DNA from 4 places in the Paenibacillus sp. FSL P2-0121 genome. Region 1 is predicted to be linked to each of the others. Evidence: predicted binding sites of a transcription regulator. Region 1 holds the regulator's gene; each other region holds the start of a gene.
The links. Region 1 encodes Rex, which represses fermentation and respiration genes when NADH is low (regulators of the CRP and FNR family bind a similar motif). Its sites were predicted from a motif close to TTGTGAAATATTTCACAA; they were not measured.
Positions count from the first base shown of each region.

Region 2: MKY54_RS30580 (cytochrome ubiquinol oxidase subunit I) is a predicted target of Rex. The motif match lies at 2,603-2,620, and genes of this name have one in related genera.
Region 3: MKY54_RS01105 (phosphoketolase family protein) is a predicted target of Rex. The motif match lies at 1,422-1,439, and genes of this name have one in related genera.
Region 4: pflB (formate C-acetyltransferase) is a predicted target of Rex. The motif match lies at 3,200-3,217, and genes of this name have one in related genera.

Region 1 covers NZ_CP150245.1:4,729,015-4,735,274, forward strand. Annotated here, with positions in the region: gene MKY54_RS20970 (AAA family ATPase) at 1-864, opposite strand, end outside; gene MKY54_RS20975 (hypothetical protein) at 857-1,399, opposite strand; gene MKY54_RS20980 (DUF5590 domain-containing protein) at 1,810-2,328, opposite strand; gene MKY54_RS20985 (amidohydrolase) at 2,501-3,802, opposite strand; gene MKY54_RS20990 (redox-sensing transcriptional repressor Rex) at 3,789-4,442, opposite strand; gene dinG (ATP-dependent DNA helicase DinG) at 4,573-6,260, opposite strand, start outside.
Region 2 covers NZ_CP150245.1:6,929,257-6,935,516, reverse strand. Annotated here, with positions in the region: gene MKY54_RS30595 (trypsin-like peptidase domain-containing protein) at 272-1,519, shown strand; gene MKY54_RS30590 (cold-shock protein) at 1,939-2,139, shown strand; gene MKY54_RS30585 (cold-shock protein) at 2,232-2,459, shown strand; gene MKY54_RS30580 (cytochrome ubiquinol oxidase subunit I) at 2,682-4,085, shown strand; gene cydB (cytochrome d ubiquinol oxidase subunit II) at 4,072-5,088, shown strand; gene cydD (thiol reductant ABC exporter subunit CydD) at 5,088-6,260, shown strand, end outside.
Region 3 covers NZ_CP150245.1:232,095-238,354, forward strand. Annotated here, with positions in the region: gene MKY54_RS01095 (hypothetical protein) at 263-451, shown strand; gene MKY54_RS01100 (GntR family transcriptional regulator) at 539-1,261, shown strand; gene MKY54_RS01105 (phosphoketolase family protein) at 1,556-3,937, shown strand; gene MKY54_RS01110 (ABC transporter ATP-binding protein) at 4,098-6,260, shown strand, end outside.
Region 4 covers NZ_CP150245.1:5,003,386-5,009,645, reverse strand. Annotated here, with positions in the region: gene MKY54_RS22290 (extracellular solute-binding protein) at 1-25, shown strand, start outside; gene adhE (bifunctional acetaldehyde-CoA/alcohol dehydrogenase) at 434-3,055, shown strand; gene pflB (formate C-acetyltransferase) at 3,310-5,571, shown strand; gene pflA (pyruvate formate-lyase-activating protein) at 5,789-6,260, shown strand, end outside.

The DNA of each region.
Region 1 (6,260 bases):
AACACTTTCGAGCTGAGCACCGGAGAAACCATAGGCTTCTTCGGAAATTTTATCGAGGTTCACATTGGCATGAAGCGGCTTATTTTTGGCATGTAATTCGAGAATCGATCTGCGGCCTTTTTTATCAGGCATGTCCACTTGAATATGACGGTCAAACCGGCCAGGACGCAGCAATGCTGAATCAAGCATTTCTTTACGGTTAGTGGCTGCTACCAGTAGAATGCGTGGTGTTTCGTTGTTATAGATCCCGTCCATCTCAGTCAACAGCTGATTCAAGGTCTGATCATATTCTCGCTGCTGTCCGCCTTCACGCTTTCCGCCAATTACGTCAATTTCATCTATGAAAATAATAGCGCTTTGCTTGTTTTCCTTAAGGGCGCGGGTACGGGCATCCTTAAACAAATCGCGGATACGGCCGGCACCGACACCTACGTACATTTCTACAAACTCACTGCCTGATGCTGCCACAAATACAGAGTTCGTATAATGTGCTGCTGCTCTAGCCATAAGGGTCTTACCTGTTCCTGGAGGGCCTGTAAGCAGAATCCCTTTCAAAGGCCGAATCCCGAATTTGCTGATTTCCTCATGCCGGATCAAAAAATCCAACGCTTCACGAAGCTCCTGTTTTGCATTGTCTTGCCCGCCAATTTCTTCAAAAGTAAGCTTTGAAGGTCCATCCTTCTTGCGTTTCTTCCCGGCACCTGCATTTACCGCAAGTCCGCCTCTTAAATGAGCAATGATAAGTAAAGCCGTGAGCATCCCAGCAGCAATTACAATCGGGAATATATTAATGCCTAGAAAAGCCATAAAAATAAACAAGACAGGAACAAATCCGATTAGAATTTCTTTAAGGTATTTAGGCATTATTCCATACCCCCAATGTCGCAGGTTTACGCGGCAAAATAATAAATTTGCTTTCTTTTCCATTACTCAAGCTTACATAGACATTATTGTCATCAATTTCTGTTGAGGCTATCACATTTTTATATTGTGGATATTGCGCTTTGAGTCCATCAAGTTCTGTGGGTATAAGTGTATATTTACGGCTCTCCATAGCTTCGGCTACAGAGAACATCGCTTTATCCCAGTATTCATCCAGCAGTTCACTGGAGTTCTGTTCTACATCAAGTTTTAGTGTACGTCCATCAATCATCGATTTTCCTTCTTGGGAGACGTACTGAACCAGTTCACGTAATTTCGTGCCTGGCTGGAGATCAAGTTTCAAAGTGACCTCATTGCGGTTAATACTGATATGAGAATTATTGACGCCCTCATATTGAGATACAATCTTCTGAAGTGGTTCCTGCATTGCAAACTGACGATACAAAAAGAAGCCACCAAACAATAGAGTAGCCGACAGTAGAGACGTTATCAGCACAGGTACAAGACGTAATTTCAAGAAACGTCCTCCTCTCAAAGATGACAAAATATAAAGCTCATTATAATAATTTATAGCTACTTGAGAGCTCATCAGAGAGACTGAAGTCTCTTATTGCTGTTCTAATTACAAGTAGTAGTATATCACAGGTGTATATACTAATTTCAAAATAAATGTGAATATATTTAAAATTTAATTTTTTAAATATTTCCATCAATACCAAATAAATTCCTCACTTTCGACAAAACTGGCCTTGATTTTTAATCAATCGGCCTATTTTCGTATGTGAATTTAAGAGAATATTCGGTGATAACTACCCATTCAGTATATCACTTAGTATATCACTTTTGTACATCAAATAAATGTAAACAAGCGAACTTATAATAAGTTCGCTTGTTTACTATGCCACCCTTAATTTCCTTATGTTCAGCTTAACTTTTAGGTAAACTGTAACCTTCGCCCATTCGGGACCCATCCGAAAAGCGATAAAATTGATAATAATACCGACCGCTCTGATTATAAAAAAGCTGCCAAGCATACTCTCCGTTATATACTCCCGGCAGCAAGCGTTCAATCGTTATGTCCGGAAGATCAGCTTTGATAATGCCGCGTATTTGGGCTTCCGAGGTTCCTTTACTTAGTTCCTCAGCAAACACTGCGTCGTCGCCTTCAGCAAATTTTCCATCTACCGTAAAGCGGACCCAGACCATAAGAGCAGTCCCGGCTTCATTTTTCCCAGTTAATACCCAGTACACTGCATTTTCATCCCAAACCGATTTTTGTGCTTTGGTTACCTCTGTTAGACCCGCTCTGGTTTTGGCAACATCCTTAGCGATATCACGCTCGTTCCATTGATCTTTCATAATATAGGCATAGAACTGGATAAGTCCAAACCCCAGGAGCAGAATCAGAACTGACCCCAGGAGGATCCATTTTTTCCTTTTCTTCAAGGTACAGCTCCCTTTCTAGTAATATATCTTTTTTGATTATATAACACACCCGCGTGTTTATCCAAAATTTCATAATTTTCTAGCTTTCCCAGTCTTAAAAATGCACAAAAGGCCGCAACTTTTGCTAAAAGCAAAAAGTCGCAGCCTATTAATTATTCGTTATTCTCCAGACTTAACGCTTCAATAAACCTTCGAAGGCTTCTTGCGCTTTACGCCGGATAGCTTCCTCATCCAGGGTTAAGCATTGTCCATGCTTGATGACCTGTTTACCATTCACCCACACATGCTCAACATCCTTAGCGCTAGCAGAGTAAACTGCATGAGACAACAGATCTGTGTGTGGCAGCAAATGCGGCTGATCGATATCAATAGCAATGAAATCTGCTTTCATCCCTACAGCAAGTCTGCCTACATTATTTAAAAAGATGGACTGCGCGCCATATTCTGTAGCCATACGCAGAGCCTCTGGAGCTGGAACAGCCGTTGGATCACCGCTGACACCCTTATGAATGAGAGCTGCAAGCCGCATCTCTTCAAACATATCCAAGTTATTGTTGCTTGCCGCGCCATCCGTGCCAAGAGACACCTTCACACCAGCTTTTAGAAGATCAGTAACCCGAGCCACTCCGCTAGCCAGCTTCAAATTACTGCCCGGATTATGAGATACACCCACATTATGGCGAGCCAAGATCTCAATCTCTTCATCATTTAAATGAACACCATGTGCAACTATCGAGGGACGTGTGAACATTCCAAGCTTCTCTAAGTGAGCTACAGGACGCAACCCGTAATCCGCCACATTTTGTTCCACTTCACGTTTCGTTTCGGACATATGCGTATGCATCGGTAAATCCAGATCATGCGCTGCCTGCACGAACTTAACCAGGAAGTCAGGAGGGCAAGTATAAGGGGCGTGTGGCGAGATCATAGTAGTAATTCTACCGTCAGCCTTTCCATGCCAGTTACGGGCAAAAGAAATCGCTTCCGCAAGCTTGTGATTCTGTATATCCTCTGGACATAACCCGATCACACCACGCATCAATACGGAACGGATACCTGATAACTCAGCTACCTCGGCTACTCGGTCCATATGATCATACATATCGAGGAAGGTCGTAGTTCCACCCTTCAGCATTTCCAATACAGATAAGGAGGTTCCCCAGTATACATCATCACCGGTGAACTTTTCCTCCATTGGCCACATCTTCTCCTGAAGCCACACTTGTAGCGCTAAATCATCTCCATATCCACGCAGCAAAGACATCGCCGCATGACCATGTGTGTTTACAAGTCCAGGCATGAACAGCAGACGGCTGCCATCAACCACTTGCACTCCAGCTTCCATCTGAGGCTCTTCTTTTCCTATGTAAGTGATTAAATCATCTTCAATAGTCATATATCCACTCAGAACCGGCTCATCCGTTCCCGGAGTCAGAAAATACCCGCCCTTAATTATCGTTTTATTGTTGTTCATGTTCACTTTCTTCCTTTCCATCCCGCAAGTAATAAGCAAGACTTTGCAGATCAGTTGTAAAATCAGCTGCATGCACCCGGATATTCGGTGGTGTCTTCAGAATCACAGGGGCAAAGTTCAAAATCGCTTCAATCCCAGAAGAAATGAGGATATCTGCTACATTTTGAGCTTCTGAATCAGGTACGGTAATAATGGCAATGCGAATACCTTGCTCACGAATTGTGCTGCCTAGTTCATCCATCGGTTGCACAGTAAGGGAGTTGATCTTACGTCCAACCTTAGGAGCGTACGAATCAAATATAGCCGTGATTTTCATAGTATCTTTGAGATATGCATTGTAATTAGACAAGGCATGTCCGAGATTACCTGCTCCAACTAAAGCTACATTAAGCTGTTGATCCAGCTTCAGGATATGACGGATTTTCTCAATAAGATACGTTACATCATAGCCGATACCTTTTCTGCCGAAGTCACCAAAATATGCTAAATCCTTACGAATCTGTGCGGGATTAAGATCAAGCTTTTGCCCAAGTTCCTGAGAGGAAACTGTTAATATTTCGCGATTCTGGAGATCATTCAAAAAACGCAAGTACACAGGTAGTCTGCGAACAACGGCTTCTGATATTTTATCCGATTTCATATTTTTCCTCCTAAAAATAGTAATGTTCTTGTGAAAATCCATATTCAAACGTCTACCTCTCCTTATTAAGGACGGTACTGTAACACACCGCCCTTAAGGATAAGGAGGAGCTAAACTGAAGACGAGCGTTTTAAGAAGCGCCGCCATCCTCTAGCCATTCCGCTATGCGAGGGACCATTTGATCAGTAAGCATATGCTCCATTTTGGGACCAGGCAATGAATAAAGGAAATACTTCCCGTAATGAGATTCAATAACCCTTGTATCATAAACAATAACTATTCCACGATCCTGCGCCGTGCGAACCAATCTTCCGAATCCCTGCTTAAAACGAATAACCGCTTGAGGAACAGATAATTTCATGAACGGATTCTTCTTCTGGGCCTGCAATAACTCCGACTTCGCTTCCGCCAACGGGTGATTCGGTGGTTGAAACGGAAGTCTCACGATGGCCAGGCAAGTCAGTGCTTCACCTGGAATATCTACACCTTCCCAGAAGCTGCTCGTCCCCAGCAATACGGATGCTGCACTGTCCTGAAAGCGGCGGATCAACTTGCTCCGGCTGCCACCTTCCACGCCTTGACCAAGCACCGTAATCTCTTGTGAGGCCAAAGCCTCTTTAAGCGGATCATATACCTGACGCAGCATTTTATAAGAAGTAAACAGAACCAGCATCCGCCCACGTGTTGTTTTAGCAGCTTCCGATAATGACTGTACGAGTGTATCGACAAATCGAGCATCGCCCACACTCCCCTTCACACTAGGAAAATCACGCGGTATAACTAGCAGTGCCTGCTCGCGATATTTAAAGGGAGATGGAAGGAGTGAGGTCATTAGACGTCCCTCTTCTGCAGCTTCGTTAAGTCCGAGATTATCAATCATAAATTGAAAAGATTTATCTACAGATAGCGTCGCCGAGGTAAGCACGATGCTTTTTTTCTTATCGAAGAACAACTCTTTAAGCTGGCTGCTAACATCCACAGGGACGGCATACAGCTGTAGGGATTTGCTACGGTAATTTCCATTTGCCTCCAGCCAATATACTACATTATCGTCATTCAGCCCCATAAAGAATCTTACTTGCTCACGTATGGAAGCCAAATCTTTAAATAAACCGCTAATATCAGTAACAAGGCTGTCTGCTGAGGATTGGCTTTCCTGGTCACGCATCTCGTTAAGCATTTTATCACCCTTACGGATGATGTCGCTTAACGTCAGATTCATAGTGTTCTCTAGCGCAACCAATTCATCCCAATCCTTCGGCTTACGGGCGGGAAGCAACCGCATAACCAGTTGTCCCGCTTCTCCTGCCCCTGCATCACTGCGTTCCGGCAATAGGCTGAACAGCTTGTCGCTGAGTGCATCCCAGGTTTCTTTGACAGTAAGCAGATCCGGGTAGATCCGATCGATGACTCCGCTCCATTCTGAAGCCTCTTCACTGCCTGACGACTGTAATATTTGACGCAGAGCAGGGAGCTGTCCGTTTCGGCTATCTTTATACAGTCGCGATAACGTGTGTGCCACCGTGAAATGCTTCATATGCATGCCAAGATGTTTACCAGCCACATCTTCTAAATGATGTGCTTCATCAATGACAAGATGCTCGTAAGCCGGAAGCAGCTGGTGCCCAGCCTTAACATCTGCGAATAGCTTGGAGTGGTTCGTAATAACCACATCAGCAATCCCAGCTTCATGCTTGGCCCTATGATAATAACATTTGCGGAACCAAGGACAAGAACGGCCCAGACAGGAATCGGTATCGCTTGCCACCGTCTCCCAGAAATCACCGCCCCGGCCGCTTAAATTCAGCTCTTCATCAT
Region 2 (6,260 bases), 2.2 Mb from region 1:
TAAAAGCGTGATGAGCAATGCTAAAATTTTAGGGACACTTCTATTTTATTGTAGTCTTTTAAGTTGCAAAATATTCCTAATAGAGAAGATATATTAAAAGATTATCATAATCTAACGATTGATCGAAACTCTTGTGGGGTTAATGGATAAAGTGAAACTTTTTAGTGATATTTGGAGTCTAATGGTTACAGAGGTTTGGTTCGGACGTGGTTGCTATAGGTTCAGGTCTTACCAACAGTGAACGCTTGGCAATAGAAGGGGGAGATTTTCGGTGGGATTGTTTGATGATGATTTCTATTCAACTAAAGTTTCGCGGTCCAGAGGGGATGAAGCATCAAAGGGATCGTTTGCTAATCGTAGACATTCTGTACGCAGATCGCGTAAGGGTTTATCTACCTGGCAAATATCCGCCGTTTGCTCCTTAGTCAGCGCTGTGGTGGCAGTTTTGTTATTCAGTATGTTTACAGGCCAGATGAGTCATGAGACTGCTCAGAAGCCGGTTGTAGCAACTGGAAATGTTGCCCCAAGCAGTAGTGATCCATTTGACCGGATTATTCAAGCTGCTGCCACGGTTCGCCCTGCAGTAGTAAGTATTATCAATCATAAAGAAGATAATGAAGAATTAAACATTCTGGATGAGTCTGCACTAGGCTCAGGAGTGATCTATAAAAAGACAGGGAATAAAGCATTTATCATTACCAATAATCATGTCATTGAAGACTCCGGTAATCTCGAAGTAGTTACAGTGAACGGAGAGACTCGTAAGGCAACACTCGTTGGAACGGATAAAGTAAGCGACATTGCGGTACTCTCTATTGATGCCAAAGGAATCGATACCATCGCGCAGCTCGGTGATTCCTCTAAGCTTCGTCTAGGTGAAACGGTCATTGCTATCGGTAATCCGCTAGGACTTGGTGATACATTGACCTCGGGGATTGTTAGCTATACTGAACGGATGGTTCCCGTATCCCTTAATCAGGATGGAGTATATGACTGGGAACAAGAAGTGATACAGACCGATGCGGCGATTAATGAAGGAAACAGTGGCGGCGCATTAGTGGATCTGGATGGCAAGGTCATTGGAATTAACACAATGAAGATTTCAGATACGGGTGTAGAGGGTCTGGGTTTTGCAATTCCTGCGAATCATGTGATAGATATCGCTAATGAGCTGGCTGAAAAAGGACATATTGCCCGTTCGTACTTGGGTGTATATTCAGTTGATTTGAACAATCCGTACGTTCCACTAGCAGAAGATCAACGCAATGAATTGAACCTGCCGAACAGTGTTAAGGATGGAGTAGTTGTTCTAGAAGCCGTTGGCCCTGCGAAGGAAGCTGGACTGCAATTCAATGATGTCATTACCAAATTTAATGATCAATCAATCATATCTACCCTTTCTCTTCGCAAGTACTTATATAATCATACGAAGATCGGTGATGATCTGAAAATTACTTATTATCGAAACGGCGAGGCCAAACAGGCAACAGTTAAACTTCTTGAAAAACCACAGGAATAATATGCTGGAAGTCGGTATATAATGATATAGCAGTTACGACAAGTAGAGCGGACTACCCCTTCGATTCCGAGGGGGTACCTTCTTGAAAAAACGGATAAAAGTAACGTTTTTGGAAAAGCTATTTTTCTAAAACCATGATAATTATGCCAGAAAAAGGATCTATTTAGGGAATAAACACTAAGTGGCAGCCCTTACATTGGAAGGTAATACTTATTAGGGCAAAACCGGATATATTCGGATGCTTGCTTGCCTTTGCTAATCAGGTGTGGTAATATGATATCAATCATACATTTAGTCCCTAATTCTCGCATTGAAAAGGGCTGTCATATTTGGTAATACAACCTTTTTCAATGTGTGAATTTTTTCTTTGTTTGAAGATAAAAAGAACATATTAATTTAAATTTGTGGAGGTAACACACATGCAAACAGGTACAGTTAAATGGTTCAACGCAGAAAAAGGATTCGGATTTATCGAAGTTGAAGGCGGAAGCGACGTATTCGTTCACTTCAGCGCAATCACTGGCGACGGCTTCAAAACTTTGGACGAAGGCCAACGCGTTGAATTCAACGTTGTTCAAGGCAACCGTGGACCACAAGCCGAAAACGTTGTAAAACTGTAATAATAGAAGAAACCGTCCCAGCTTGTGAAAGTTGGGACGGTCTTTTTATATCTAGTTACTCACTATTGACTTACAGGATGGGAGGAACGGCAATGAACTACCGGAAGAAACCTTTGGAAGAAATACCGGAAGAAAATACCGCAATTTGGGCATGTACCAATGAGGGATGCAACGGATGGATGAGGGATAATTTCGCATTTGAACATGCGCCTTCTTGCCGTCTATGTGACTCTCCAATGGTTCGCAGCACGAAGATGCTACCCCAATTGCTTAATTCGAATGGCGATCTCAAATCGCTGAAGAAGGGTATTTCCATCTAACCAATACCTAAATGAGTCAAGCATTTAATAGAACGACGAACCACTCAAGACGGGTAAACCGTCTTATTTTTTTTGCTTTCTTTATGCTAAATTGTGATCTTTGTCACAAATCATTTGAATTTCACCGTTAAATGACTATCTTTATGTGACATTTATCACAAAAAGAAGTTTAAATTTTTGACAGAATATAATTAACGAAAAGGGGAGAAGGAAGGGACAAATATGGATACAGTAATGCTGTCGCGTATACAATTTGCGTCGACGACAATATTCCACTATTTCTTTGTACCGGTATCAATCGGACTAGCGCTCTTGATTGCAATCATGGAGACAATGTACGTTAGAAAAGGTAATGAAGAGTACAAAAAAATGGCGCAGTTCTGGGGAAAGCTATTCCTCATCAATTTTGCAGTAGGGGTAGTTACAGGAATCTTGCAGGAATTTCAGTTCGGGATGAACTGGTCCGATTATTCACGTTTTGTTGGTGATGTATTCGGGGCTCCACTTGCAGTTGAGGCATTGGCAGCCTTTTTTCTGGAGTCTACTTTTATTGGGATATGGATATTCGGTTGGGATAAAGTGTCCAAGCGAGTACATTTACTGTCCATCTGGCTGGTAGCATTCGGTACGATGTTATCTGCATTCTGGATTCTAGCGGCTAACTCTTTTATGCAGCATCCTGTGGGTTTTGCGATAAATAATGGACGTGCAGAAATGAACGATTTCTTCGCGCTTATTACGAACGGACAATTGCTGGTTGAATTCCCACACACCGTACTGGCTGCTTATGCAACAGGTGCTTTTCTTGTAACAGGTATTAGTGCTTATAAAATATTGAAGAAACAAGAGGTTTCTTTCTTTAAGAAGTCTTTTCAGATTGCAGCCATCGTAGGGATTATTTCTTCTATTGGTGTAGCTGTTGCTGGTCACGCCCAAGCGCAATATTTGGTTGAAACTCAACCAATGAAAATGGCAGCTTCCGAAGGACTGTGGGGTAAGAGTGGTGACCCGGCACCTTGGACCGTATGGGCAAACATTGATCCAGAGAATCAAATCAGTACTGGAGAATTTCAAATTCCTTATATGCTGAGTTTCCTTTCATACAGTAAATTTTCCGGTGAAGTTAAAGGTATGCTTGAGCTGCAAGCGGAGTATGAGCAAACCTATGGCCCCGGTGATTATATTCCACCTGTACGTACGACATTCTGGAGTTTCCGGATCATGGTTCTAGCAGGAACGTTAATGATTGTATTGGGAATGTATGCTATGTACTTAATGTGGCGCAAAAAAATGGACCGTCCGAACACTTGGTTTATGCGGTTTATGTTATGGGGCTTGTTGCTTCCTCCGATTGCGAATACAGCCGGTTGGGTTATGACCGAATTCGGGCGTCAGCCATGGACGGTATTCGGACTGATGACAACGGAAGACAGTGTGTCGCCTAATATTACAAGTGGTCAAGTTCTGTTCTCCGTGATTTCTTTTACAACGATTTATTTAATTCTAGGATTAGTGTTGGTCGGATTGTTTATTAAAGTGATTAAAAAAGGTCCTTATGCAATGGATAACGATCACGGCGATTCGAATGATCCATATAACGAGGAGGGTTCCCATGATATCTCTTAATGAATTGTGGTTTGTGCTGATTGCAGTTCTGTTTATAGGGTTCTTCTTCCTGGAGGGTTTCGATTTCGGCGTAGGGATGGAAACACAAATTCTCGCTAAAAATGATACAGAGCGCCGTGTTCTGATTAACTCGATCGGACCCTTCTGGGATGGGAATGAGGTATGGCTTATCACAGCTGCGGGTGCAATGTTTGCGGCTTTCCCCGAGTGGTATGCAACGCTGTTTAGTGGATTCTATATACCTTTTGTATTTGCCTTATTAGCTCTGATAGCGCGTGGTGTCGCTTTTGAATTCAGAGGTAAACGTGATTCATTGGCTTGGAAAAGAACTTGGGATGCTTGTATCTTTATTGGCAGCTTCCTTCCACCATTCCTCTTAGCAGTAGTATTTGCAAGCTTTATCAAAGGATTGCCTATTGATGGGGATATGCAAATGTATGCAGGGTTCACAGATATCGTGAATGTGTACACTGTAGTAGCAGGGCTTACTGTTGTCCTTCTGTGCCTGGTGCATGGTCTTATGTTCACAACACTGCGTACAGTGGGGGATCTACAGGTTCGCGCTCGCAAGTTGGCTCAAAAATTGCTAATCCCGCTCGCAGCTTTATTTACTGCTTTTGTGATTATGACTTATAATATGACGGATATTTTCGAGCAACGTGGAACGATTCTTATGATTATTGTAGCCCTGGGAGTTATCGCCTTTGTACTGTCCGGTTACTTCATGACGAAGAAGAAGGATGGCTACGCTTTTGGAATGACAGGAGCGGTAATGGCGCTTTCGGTAACTTCTATCTTTGTAGGATTGTTCCCGCGTGTTATGATTAGTTCAATTGATCAAGCTTTTAATTTGACGATCACTAATGCGGCTTCGGGCCATTACTCTTTGAAGGTAATGACGATTGTGGCACTGACTATCCTTCCGTTCGTATTGGGATATCAAATTTGGAGTTACTTTGTTTTTCATAAACGGGTTCACGAGAAGGAGCATCTTGAATACTAATGGATAAAAACTTGCTTGGGTATAAAGGAATTAAGCCAGTCTTTCTGATTGTAGGCTTCCTTACCCTGGTGCAAAGCTTGTCCATACTTCTGCTGGCTAAATCGCTGGCAGAAGTCATCTCTGCGCTATTTGCGGGAGAACCTCTGAAGGAACAATGGGGCACTGCGCTATTGTTCCTTCTTTCATTTCTTGTGCGCCATGCTTGTGCTATGCTGATGAGCCGTGTCTCTTACCGCTTCGCGGAAGCAACGGGCAGCACTATGCGGAGGGAAATGATGGACAAGCTCTTCCAGCTTGGCCCTAGAATGGTGGGCGGGCGTGGAACCGGGGATCTTGTTACACTGGTGCTGGAAGGCGTAACTAAATTCCGCACGTATCTGGAAGCGATCATTCCTAGAATGGTAGGGATGTCTGTTACACCGATCTTGGTGCTTATTTACGTCTTTACGATGGACACTACGAGCGGGATTATTCTTACGGTAACTATGCCGATTATTATTGTTTTTATGATTTTGATTGGGATGACGGCCCGTAAGCAAATGGATCGGCAATTGAAATCGTATCGCACATTATCTAATCATTTCGTAGACTCATTACGTGGGCTAGAAACATTAAAATTTCTAGGACGCAGTCGTAGTCATAGCGACAGCATTGCTGCTGTCAGCGATCGTTATCGCTCGGCGACCATGCGTACGCTGCGAGTGGCCTTTTTGTCATCGTTCGCCCTGGATTTCTTCACTATGCTGTCTGTAGCTTCTGTAGCGGTAAGTCTTGGTTTGCGGCTTGTAAATGAACAAATGACATTGGTTACGGGCTTAACGATTCTAATCTTGGCTCCGGAATATTTCCTGCCTGTCAGATTGGTAGGTTCAGATTTCCATGCTACTTTGGATGGGAAAGAAGCCGCTGAAGCAATGAAGAGCATTATAGATCAAGATGAGGTGAAGGCTGAAGTAATCGTCCCTAACGGTGATCTATCTGTCAGTTCTGCAGCAAAAACATCGGAACAAATATTCACTTGGCATGAGAATAGCGTGCTCACATTAAATGACGTTAGCGTGAAGTATGAGGAAGCAGGGCTTTCTTCGCTGGAAGCGCTGAACCTGCAATTTAAAGGAGCTAGCAAAATTGGGATTATCGGAGAGAGCGGGGCCGGTAAATCTACTTTAGTG
Region 3 (6,260 bases), 2.5 Mb from region 1:
CGTGAAAAAGGATAAGTCCAGACCAAAAGTCGAATAAAGGCGTAATTGACGGATAGGAGGAGCTGAGGAATTGAAAGCGAATATGACGCATAGACGTCACGTTCGCTAGGCTAGAATACAGAAAAAGATAGAGGGAAGTAAAAAATGCTGATCGGCTTCGATTTCTTTACGGTTATAGGAAATGAATGCGGTTACTATCTTGTGATATAATAGATGAAATCGATCAATAGTTTGAGAAAATTGGATTAGGAGTGTTGCCTGGATGAGAAGATACAACATTTGGCGCCCGTTGATGTTAATTATTGTTGCTGTACTTACAAAAAGCTTGGTCACTAACCTATGTATTTTGTTTGGTATGCAGGCTGAATCAGCAAGTAGTATGGGGACGCTGGGCATGGTCATTGCCGGTTTAGTGATGTACAATCGCATGACAAATCGCCGACGTAAATAAGCTGGCCGGATAGATTATAAACGTCTGGTTATTATGTTATAGTAAAGATTGAAATAAAACTTGTATCGACCTGAAAAGGAGTACTTCATGACACAGTTTGTCTACAAACAAATTATTGATGACTTAAAAATGAAAATTTTTGCTGGGCAGTTTCCCGATATGAAATTACCGGATGAACGAACGCTTAGTGAAACTTATCAAGTGAGTCGTAGTTCTATTAAAAGTGCTCTGACTAAAATGGCAAATGCCGGCATTATTTTTAAAAAGCGTGGCTCAGGGACATTTATAAATCCTTTATACATAAAAAATGAATCTATTTTTAACTACGAAGGCTCTAATTTAGGTGTCACCGACAATTTTCAAATGAATGGGAAGAAGCCAAAGATTAAAGTTTTGAAATTTGAGGTCATTCCACCAACGGAAGAACTACAACGGGATCTGTTTTTAGGCCCTCATGATTTTGTTTACAAAATCATTCGCTTACGTCTTTTTGATGATGAACCCTTTATGATTGAAACGGGTTATATCCCAATCAAAATCGTGCAGAATTTAAATCAGACCATTATTGAAGGATCTATCTTTAATTATTTGGAGGATTCACGAAATCTGGCGGTAACCAAATCCTTTTTATCGATATCCGCAGAACCCTCTGAGGCTACGGATCAAGAGCTGCTGCATTTGCAGGCAAATGAGCCAGTAAGCATTATGGAAGGGATTTTCTTTTTAGATAATGGCACGCCATTTGAATTCTCCCATATGCGCTTCCACTATAAATACTTAAAATTTAATACCTTTGTGTCCGTTCATTAAAAGTAAGACTGGGGAATTTTTCTCGGTCTTATTTTTTTTATTTTGCGCAAAATAGATGAAGGACAAGTAGTAAATATCCCCCGCAAACTCCAGCCCATATTTTTACATATATATTAATATTGACGTATTTTTACAGACAATTGACACTGTTTTTCATACTATGTTCATATTTTCACAAAATTGGACCGTATCATTTCTTGAAAAGGTTGAATTAATTTTTCGCGGCGGTATGATGTACTTGTGGAAGAAATTACGGCAATGTAGACACAGAAAAAATTTTGGGGAGTGGAAGAAATGGTATTATCCATGGATGTTGATTACTCATCAAAAACTTATTTAGAGAAGCTTGATGCATACTGGCGCGCAACTAACTACATCTCTGTAGGTCAACTGTATTTGAAAGATAATCCGTTGTTAAGAGAACCGCTGAAAGAAGCAGACGTAAAGATTAAGCCCATTGGACACTGGGGAACTATTCCAGGCCAGAACTTTATTTATGCCCATTTGAATCGGGTCATTACTAAATATGATTTGAATATGTTCTACATCGAGGGCCCTGGTCATGGCGGTCAGGTTATGGTTTCGAATTCCTATCTCGATGGTAGCTATACTGAAATTTATCCGGAAATTACACAAGATATCCCAGGCCTGAAGAAATTGTTCAAACAATTCTCTTTCCCAGGTGGAGTTGCTTCCCATGCTGCCCCTGAAACACCTGGATCGATCCACGAAGGTGGCGAATTAGGTTATTCTCTATCCCATGGTGTAGGTGCAATTCTGGATAATCCAGATTTGATCTCCGCTGTTGTTATTGGTGATGGAGAGGCTGAAACTGGCCCATTGGCGGCTTCATGGTTCTCCAACCGGTTCATCAATCCAGTTACTGATGGTGCAGTTCTGCCGATCTTGCACTTAAATGGTTTCAAAATCAGTAACCCAACGATTCTGTCTCGTCAATCCAAAGAAGAAATTACTGCATACTTTAAAGGTATGGGTTGGGAACCGTTCTTCGTTGAAGGCGAAAATCCTGATCTAATGCATCCGGAAATGGCTAAGGTGCTTGATACCATCGTTGAAAGAATTGAAGCGATTCAAAAGAATGCACGTGACAACAATGACCTGACGCGTCCGGTTTGGCCAATGTTGGTCTTCCGTTCTCCTAAGGGCTGGACGGGTCCAAAGCAATGGGATGGTGTTCCGAATGAGAACTCGTTCCGTGCCCATCAGGTGCCGATTCCAGTGGATCAAAAAAATATGAAGCATGCTCCGGCGTTATTGGAGTGGATGAACAGCTATAGACCAGAAGAATTATTTGATGACAAAGGTCGTCTGAACGCTGAACTTGCTGAGATTCTGCCAACTGGCGACAGACGTATGGGAATGAACCCAGTTACTAATGCTGGCAACCAAATTAAAGATCTAAACTTACCGAATTTCCGTAAGTTCGCACTTGATAATTCCAAACCAGGTGAAGTAATAGCACAAGATATGGCCGTTCTGGGTAAATACATGAAAGATGTTATCTCTCTGAACGAAGAGAACCGCAATTTCAGAATTTTCGGACCGGATGAAACAATGTCCAACCGACTGGGACCTGTCTTTGAAGTAACGAAACGTCAATGGTTGGATCAAGTGATTGAACCGAATGACGAATTCCTAGCTTCTTATGGCCGTGTTATCGATTCCCAATTGTCTGAACATCAGGCAGAAGGTTTGCTTGAAGGTTACGTATTGACAGGTCGCCATGGTTTCTTTGCAAGCTATGAAGCTTTCTTGCGTGTCGTGGATTCGATGATTACTCAGCATTTCAAATGGCTGCGTAAAGCAACAGATCAAAGCTGGCGTGCTGATATTCCATCATTGAATGTGGTAGCAACTTCAACTGTATTCCAGCAAGACCACAATGGTTACACTCACCAAGATCCAGGTTTGCTAGGTCACTTGGCTGATAAAAAACCAGAATTTATCCGTGAGTATTTGCCGGCTGATGCCAACTCCTTGCTGGCTGTCTTTGACACCGTCTTAAATGACCGTCAAAAAATTAACTTGATTGTTTCTTCCAAACATCCTCGTCCACAATGGTTCAGTGCGGATGAAGCACAAGAGCTGGTGGATAAAGGACTGAAGATTATTGACTGGGCAAGCACCGATCAAGGTGGAGAGCCTGATGTTGTCTTTGCTTCTGCAGGTACAGAACCAACTATCGAAAGCTTGGCTGCCATCTCTATCCTGCATGAAAAACTGCCGAACCTTAAAATTAGATATATCAACGTGGTAGACTTGTTGAAACTGAGAAGTCAAAAATTAGATCCGCGTGGCTTATCTGACGAAGAGTTTGATCAATTTTTCACAAAAGATAAACCAGTTATCTTCGCTTTCCATGGATATGAAGGTCTGATTAAAGACTTGTTCTTTGATCGCCATAACCATAACCTGCACGTACATGGATACCGCGAGAATGGCGATATCACAACACCATTCGATATGCGCGTATTGAATCAAATGGACCGCTTTGACTTGGCGAAGGAAGCTGTTCTGAGCTTGCCTAATGCTAACGACTATAAAGCGATCGCAGATGAAATGGATGCTATCGTTAAGAAACATCACCAATTCATTCGTGAAGAGGGTATTGATTTGCCAGAAGTAGAGAACTGGGTATGGAAAGCTTTGAAATAAGCGTATAGCCAGTACCATAGGAAGTAATACAAAAAGACACCTTTAGAGGTGTCTTTTTATTTGTTTAAATAACCATACAAAACAATTATAATCATTTTTTCATCTTTACCACTGTAAATATATGTGAGTAAATAGGTGGGTAAAGAAAGGGGAGAAATGTATGACATCTATTGATAAACTTCCCAAGTCTATAGAAATACAGCTTACAGAACAACCTTTATTTCACTCTGTATCTGATTTAATGAAAGATGGGCAATTCGGTGAGCAGTGGCTTGTATTGACTGAGAAGGAGATTTCCGTTTGGGGAACGGACGGGAAACTGGTCTCAAAGCTTCTAGTCTCGAATATTACTGATGCCCGGGTAGTAGGCGGGGTAGGCGGCGGATCGTTGCTTGTGGATACCCAAGAGGGGCCTATTATACTTATACGTTATACAGCATCACTTACCTCTATATTTGGTTTTGCTTCTAAATTAATTGGCGCTGTAGCTAAAGGCGAGGAACGGCCAACCGCTTCTGAAAAAGAGTTTCCAAGAAATTGTCCAAAATGCCGCAATCCGCTGCCGGAAGATTCACAAGCTTGTCCGGTGTGCAAGAGTAACGGCAAGGTTCTATTTCGGATGTTGAGTTACGCTAAGCCTTATAAGATCCAAATGATCGCCGCGGCGATTATGTTGATTTTTACTACATTGGTAGAGCTTGTTCCACCATTTTTGACGAAGATGATCGTTGATAATGTGTTGACAGAAAAGGATATGGGCTCAACGCTTCTATGGATTGTGATCGGGCTAGCAGCCACATCCTTAGTAATTACTTTAATGCAGACGCTACGTGGACTTATAGGGGTATGGATTGGTTCCAAAATCATGGGTGATCTTCGTCATGATGTGTATCATTCCTTGATGAAATTATCTTTATCTTTTTTCGACCGAAGACAATCTTCGCAATTTATTGGACGGGTGAATAATGATTCAGAGGCGATGCGGCAATTTATGACTGACGGTGTAATCTGGGTCTCGGGTGAATCGCTGCGGGTAATCGCTATTTTCACTATTATGTTCAGTATGGATTGGAAGCTAACGCTGCTTGCTATGCTGCCTATGCCGCTTATGGTGGTGCTGTCGACCGTGTTATGGCCGATGATTGGCAGACGTTGGTACCAGCAGTGGAGATCTATTTTTAGATTAAACGCTTTGGTTGGCGATTCTTTGCAGGGGATTCGTGTAGTCAAAGCATTCGGTCAGGAAACAACAGAGATGTCACGTTATACAGTCGCCAATAAGGAGCTGGTTCGGCATAATATTCGGATCGAAGGCTTATGGCAGGGGATGTTTCCTGCTTTTGCGTTGGTTGCTGGTGTGGGTACGTTATTAATTTGGTTTTATGGCGGGAAAACGGTGCTACAGGGCCAATTATCCATCGGTACGCTAATCGCTTTGGTGACCTACCTTGGGATGCTTCTCGGACCTTTGCAGTGGGTGAGCCAAATGATCAACTGGGCCAGCCATGCGATTTCAGCAGCAGATCGGGTCTTTGAAATTATGGATACACCGTCAGATGTGCCTGATACTGTGAATCCAGCAGCCATCGGCCGCGTAAACGGTGAGGTTGAGTTTAAGCGGGTTACTTATGGATACGAAAAACATCATCCTGTGCTCAAGAACGTGGATTTAAAAGTGGGTGCGGGCGAGATGATTGGTCTGGTCGGACATTCAGGTGCCGGTAAGTCGACGTTCATTAATATGATCTGTCGCTTCTATGATACAGATGAGGGAACCATTACCATCGATGGTGTGGACATCCGAAATATCAGCCAGTCAGATCTGCGTAGTCAGATCGGTGTAGTGCTGCAGGAGACGTTTCTATTCGACGGAACGATTGCTGAGAATATTGCCTATTCTAAACCGGACGCTACGGAATTAGAAATCATGCGCGCTGCAAAAATTGCCAACGCCCATGATTTTATCGTTCAATTGCCGGATGGCTATGATACAAGAGTTGGGGAACGTGGCCATAAATTGTCCGGTGGAGAGAAGCAGCGAGTGTCTATTGCTCGAGCAATAATTCACGATCCGCGAATTCTAATCCTAGATGAAGCAACAGCTTCTGTAGATACAGTGACCGAGCGGCAAATTCAAGAAGCGATCTCGCGACTGGTAAAAGGCAGAACGACATTCGCGATTGCCCATCGATTATCCACGCTAAGAAATGCGAACCGTCTTGTAGTGCTTGAACGCGGGAAGATCATTGAAGTGGGTACACATGAGGAATTGCTTGCTGCAGAAGGTGCTTACTTCAAGCTAGTTGAGGCACAGAAGGAAATG
Region 4 (6,260 bases), 270 kb from region 1:
CTTCGATACAATTAAAGTAGAATAGGCAAGGAAGGACAGAACCGGCTCCATTAGGAGTCGGTTTTTTTATGTTTATATTATTGATATTTTTATAAATCAACCCAACGGATGGTTTCCGACTATTTTTTAGAGGGTCATGGGAAAAATAGAGTGTCAACAAAATTAGATTTGCATTTTTAAAATATTTTTGCGAGCGGAAAGGTAGAAAATGGGTATTGGTTCTTGTCTTTTTAAACATAAACTTTAGATTTAAGGGATATTACAGCATAAATAATGGTAAAAAACCTATAAAATGATCGAATGAAAGCGCTTTGAAAACAAATCAAAAAAACTTTATACTTTGTGAAAGATTTCACTATACAAGGTGGAAATGATGTGATAAGATAAATGTGTAGAGAAAAACAACCTAAAAATTGACAGGAGGACGAGGGAGATGGCAGTTAAGAACGAAGTCGCCGCCCAAGTTAAACAAACTACCGCTGAAGAGTATATTCAGACTTTGGTGGATAAAGCGAAAAAAGCACATGAGGCATTCATGGCGCTGGATCAAGAGCAAGTTGACACAATCGTTCATGCAATGGCGTTGGCTGGACTCGACAAACATATGTACCTCGCTAAATTGGCTGTAGAAGAAACTGGCCGCGGGGTTTACGAAGACAAAATTACTAAAAACATCTTCTCGACAGAATATATCTGGCACGGAATTAAATACGATAAAACAGTAGGCGTTATTGAAGACAATGCTTATGAAAGCTTCCAAAAAATTGCTGAGCCCGTCGGAATTGTAATGGGTATCACACCGGTAACCAACCCTACATCCACCACGATGTTTAAAGCGTTGATTTCGATTAAGACACGGAACCCTATTATATTCGGTTTCCACCCATCTGCGCAAGAGTGTAGTGCAGCAGCTGCTAGAATTCTTCATGATGCGGCTGTAAAAGCTGGCGCACCTGAGAATTGTATCCAATGGATTGAAATGCCAACGATGGACAAAACAAACGCTTTGATGAACAACCCTGACGTTGCACTTATTCTTGCAACAGGCGGTTCTGCAATGGTAAAAGCAGCTTATAGCTGTGGTAAACCAGCTCTTGGCGTAGGTCCCGGTAACGTACCTGCATTCATCGAAAAGAGCGCGGATATCGATCAAGCCGTAACGGACATCATTCTTTCCAAAACATTTGATAATGGTATGATCTGTGCTTCCGAGCAAGCTGTTATTATCGAAGAACCAATCTTCGATCAAGTGAAAAAGAAAATGATCGCTAATGGCTGCTACTTTGTTAACAAAGAAGAAGCTGCCAAACTTACTAGCGGCGCTATGAACGTTGATAAATGTGCGGTTAATCCAGCAATCGTTGGACAATCCGCAGTGAAAATTGCTGAAATGTGCGGCATTCAAGTTCCTGCCGGCACTAAGATTCTGGTAGCAGAACTTGAAGGTGTAGGCACTAAATATCCATTGTCCGCTGAAAAATTGAGTCCTGTGCTTGCTTGCTACAAAGTTAAAAACGCAGATCAAGGTATTGAACGCGCAGCACAAGTTGTTGAATTTGGTGGTATGGGCCATAGTTCGGCTATCCACTCCAACAACGAAGAAGTAATCATGAAGTTCTCTAACCGTCTGCAAACAGGACGTATTCTCGTTAACTCGCCTTCCACTCATGGTGCGATCGGCGATATCTATAACACTAACATCCCTTCGTTGACGCTGGGCTGCGGATCTTATGGTCGTAACTCCGTGTCGCAAAACGTTACAGCAATTAATTTGATCAACGTGAAAAGGGTGAATCGTCGTACCGTGAATATGCAATGGTTTAAAGTACCTGACAAGATCTATTTCGAAAAAGGCGCTACTCAGTACCTGACCAAAATGCCTGATATCACACGTGTCGCAATTATCACTGACCCAATGATGGTTAAGCTTGGATATGTTGAAAGAGTTGAACATTACCTGCGTCAACGCCAAACTCCTGTAGCAATCGAAGTGTTCTCGGAAGTTGAACCAGATCCATCAACAACTACAGTTGAAAAAGGTACAGCAATGATGAACAGATTCCAACCGGACTGCATCATCGCACTTGGCGGTGGTTCCCCAATGGATGCTGCAAAAGGAATGTGGTTATTCTATGAACATCCAGACGCAGACTTTAATGGTCTGAAACAAAAATTCATGGATATCCGTAAACGGGTTTACAAATTCCCTAAACTTGGAAACAAAGCTAAGTTTGTAGCGATTCCAACTACTTCGGGTACGGGTTCGGAAGTAACATCTTTCGCAGTTATTACCGATAAAACAACTGAACAACACACTAAATATCCTTTGGCTGACTACGAGCTAACTCCAGACGTAGCTATCATTGATCCAGAGTTCGTATATAGCTTGCCAAAAACTGCTGTAGCTGATACAGGTATGGACGTATTGACACATGCCATCGAAGCTTATGTATCTGTTATGGCGAGTGACTACACGGATGGTCTGGCAATTAAAGCAATCCAATTGGTATTCCAATACCTTGAAAAATCGGCTCTTGAAGGCGACAGAGTTGCCCGTGAAAAAATGCATAACGCATCAACACTTGCTGGTATGGCCTTTGCTAATGCTTTCCTGGGTATTAACCACAGCTTGGCGCATAAATGGGGCGGTCAATATCACACTGCTCACGGTCGTACTAATGCGATCCTTATGCCACACGTTATTCGTTACAATGCTAAGAAACCTACGAAGTTCGCTTCGTTCCCTAAATATTCACACTTCGTAGCTGACGAGCGTTATGCAGAAATCGCCCGTATTCTGGGATTGCCAGCTCGCACAACTGAAGAAGGTGTAACTAGCCTGATCAATGCTATTCGCGACATGAACAAAAAACTGGGTATCGAAGAATCCTTCCAACAATTGGGCTTTGATCCTAAGGATTTTGAATCCCATGTAGATTACTTGGCTGACCGTGCATTTGAAGATCAATGTACAACTGCCAATCCTAAGCTGCCGCTGGTATCTGAACTTGCAGATGTATATCGTAATGCTTTCTACGGAAGATTTGATAATTAATATTTGGTTAAGTAGATAATAGGATGGTTGTGGATTAGATATAAGTGACAAATATCACCGGAAAGGTGATATTTGTCACAGTCTATTTATAGAAAATAAACTAAAATGTTTATATAAACAACGGTCCCATATATGGAACAATGATTGTGAATTTTCGAACAACCATATTTTTCTTGGGATCACGAGACACGGGATCAACCTTCAAGCCCGCGATCTCTACAAATATAATATAAATATAGATGGAGGGATTTAGCATGTCGGTGATTGAAAAAGATGTACAAGAAGTGAAATCCGGTTGGAGAAGTTTTACAAAAGGTAAATGGTCCAGAAAAGTTGACGTTAACAACTTTATCGCAAGCAACATTAAGCCTTATGAAGGAAACGAAGAATTCCTCGTAGGACCTACTAGTAACACAACTGAACTCTGGAAGATTATTTCCCAATTGAGCAAGGAAGAAAGAGAAAGAGGCGGCGTATGGGATGTTTCCCTAGATACTGTCTCCACAATCACTTCACATGCTCCAGGCTACATTGACAAGGACAAGGAACAAATTGTAGGCGTACAGACTGATGCTCCTTTCAAACGTTCCATCCAGCCATTCGGCGGGATCAAGATGATGGTTGATGCTACGAAGGCTTATGGCTTCGAGCTTCCACAAAACATCGTTGACATGTTTACGAACATTCGCAAAACGCATAACCAAGGCGTATTTGATGCATATACACCAGACATGAGAGCTGTGCGTAAATCCGGCGTAATTACAGGTCTTCCTGATGCTTACGGACGCGGACGCATCATCGGCGACTACCGCCGCATTGCTCTGTACGGTATTGATTTCCTCATTAAAGACAAAAAACAACAACAAACTGAGCTTGAAGTAGATTCCATGACTGAAGATATCATTCGTTTGCGTGAAGAGCTGTCCGAACAAATTCGTGCACTTGGCGAATTGAAAGAAATGGCAGCTGCTCATGGTATGGATATTTCCAGACCAGCGACCAACTTCAAAGAAGCTACTCAATGGGTATACTTCGGATATCTGGCAGCAGTTAAAGAGCAAAATGGTGCGGCGATGTCCCTGGGCCGTGTGTCCTCTTTCCTGGACATCTATGCAGAACGCGATATTGCTGAAGGTACTTTGACTGAAGAACAAGTACAAGAAATCGTCGATCATTTCGTAATGAAACTGCGTATCGTGAAATTCTTGCGTACACCTGACTATAATGATCTGTTCTCCGGCGACCCAACATGGGTAACTGAATCCATCGGTGGTATGGCTGAAGACGGAACAACTCGTGTTACTAAGAACAGCTTCCGTTTCTTGAACACCCTGTACAACTTGGGTCCAGCTCCGGAACCAAACTTAACTGTACTGTGGTCCGAAAAATTGCCTGAAGCCTTCAAAAAATATTGTGCTAAGGTTTCCATCGAAACTAGTGCAATTCAGTATGAAAATGACGATGTAATGCGTCCATACTGGGGTGAAGATTATGCGATTGCTTGCTGCGTATCTCCAATGCGTATCGGTAAACAAATGCAGTTCTTCGGTGCTCGTGCCAACCTGGCAAAAGCATTACTGTATGCTATCAATGGTGGTGTAGATGAAAAATCCGGAGCACAAGTTGGACCGGAATTCCCAGCGATCACTTCTGAATATCTGGATTATGACGAAGTAATGAAACGTTTCAAACCGATGATGGAGTGGTTGGCTAAGACTTATGTTAACACTTTGAACATCATTCATTATATGCATGACAAATATTCTTACGAACGTATCGAAATGGCGCTGCATGACCGTGACATTCTGCGTACGATGGCTTGTGGTATTGCTGGGCTGTCCGTTGCAGCTGACTCACTAAGCGCAATTAAATACGCCAAAGTAAAACCTATTCGTAACGAACAAGGTATTGCGATCGATTTCGAAACCGAAGGCGAATTCCCTTGCTACGGTAACAATGACGATGCTGTTGACAGCATCGCAGTAGAATTGGTTGAAACCTTCATGACTATGATCCGTAAAAACAAAACATATCGTGATTCTGTGCCGACTCAATCGGTACTGACCATTACTTCGAATGTAGTGTACGGTAAGAAGACAGGTACTACACCTGACGGACGTAAGAAAGGTGAACCTTTCGCACCAGGTGCTAACCCAATGCACGGACGTGACAAGAAAGGCGCCTTGGCTTCCCTGAACTCTGTAGCTAAACTGCCTTACTCCGATGCACAAGATGGTATCTCTAATACGTTCTCCATCGTACCTAAGGCACTTGGTAAAGACGAGGATTCCCGTAAGTCTAACCTGGTACACATGATGGATGGATACTTCCATAACAACGCTCAGCATTTGAATGTTAACGTATTTAACCGTGAACAGCTGATGGACGCTATGGAGCACCCAGAGAACTATCCACAATTGACTATCCGTGTATCCGGTTATGCAGTTAACTTCATCAAGCTGACTCGTGAACAACAAATGGATGTAATCAACCGTACATTCCACGGTTCGATGTAATTTGTTCCTGTCATGAAGATCTTTGAATTAGTACTACTATTGAAATAATTGCAAGGAAGATACCGCCCTTGTCTCAAGGGCGGTAATATCTTGTTTGAGAATTGTTAAAATTTTAAATTTTATTGCCGCGATATAGGGATATGACAGTCTCAAGGACAGGGATCTTCATCGTTGAAAAAGGGACTGTTAGTCTGGCGTGGCGAAAGGATGACATCCTATGATTAAAGGTCGCATACATTCTTTGGAAACCTTTGGAACCGTTGATGGACCTGGTATTCGATTTGTCTTATTTATGCAAGGCTGCTTGCTGAAATGTCAGTATTGCCATAACCCTGATACCTGGGCTTTAGATGAAGGTAAAGAAATGACTCTAGAAGAAGTGCTTTCGGAAATCGAGCCATATATAAACTACTATCGTTCATCCGGTGGCGGGTTAACTGTATCCGGTGGAGAACCAACCTTGCAGGCGCAATTTGTAAAGCAGTTATTTACGGAAGTGAAGAAGCGTTGGAATTTGCACACCACATTAGACAGTAATGGTTACAACGAAGGTGACAAGATTAATGACTTATTGGATGTAACAGATTTGGTTATGCTTGATCTGAAGCATATTGATGAAGAAGCGCATATCAAATTAACCGGTAAATCCAATGATCGAACTTTGAAGCTTGCACGCTGGCTCTCAGACC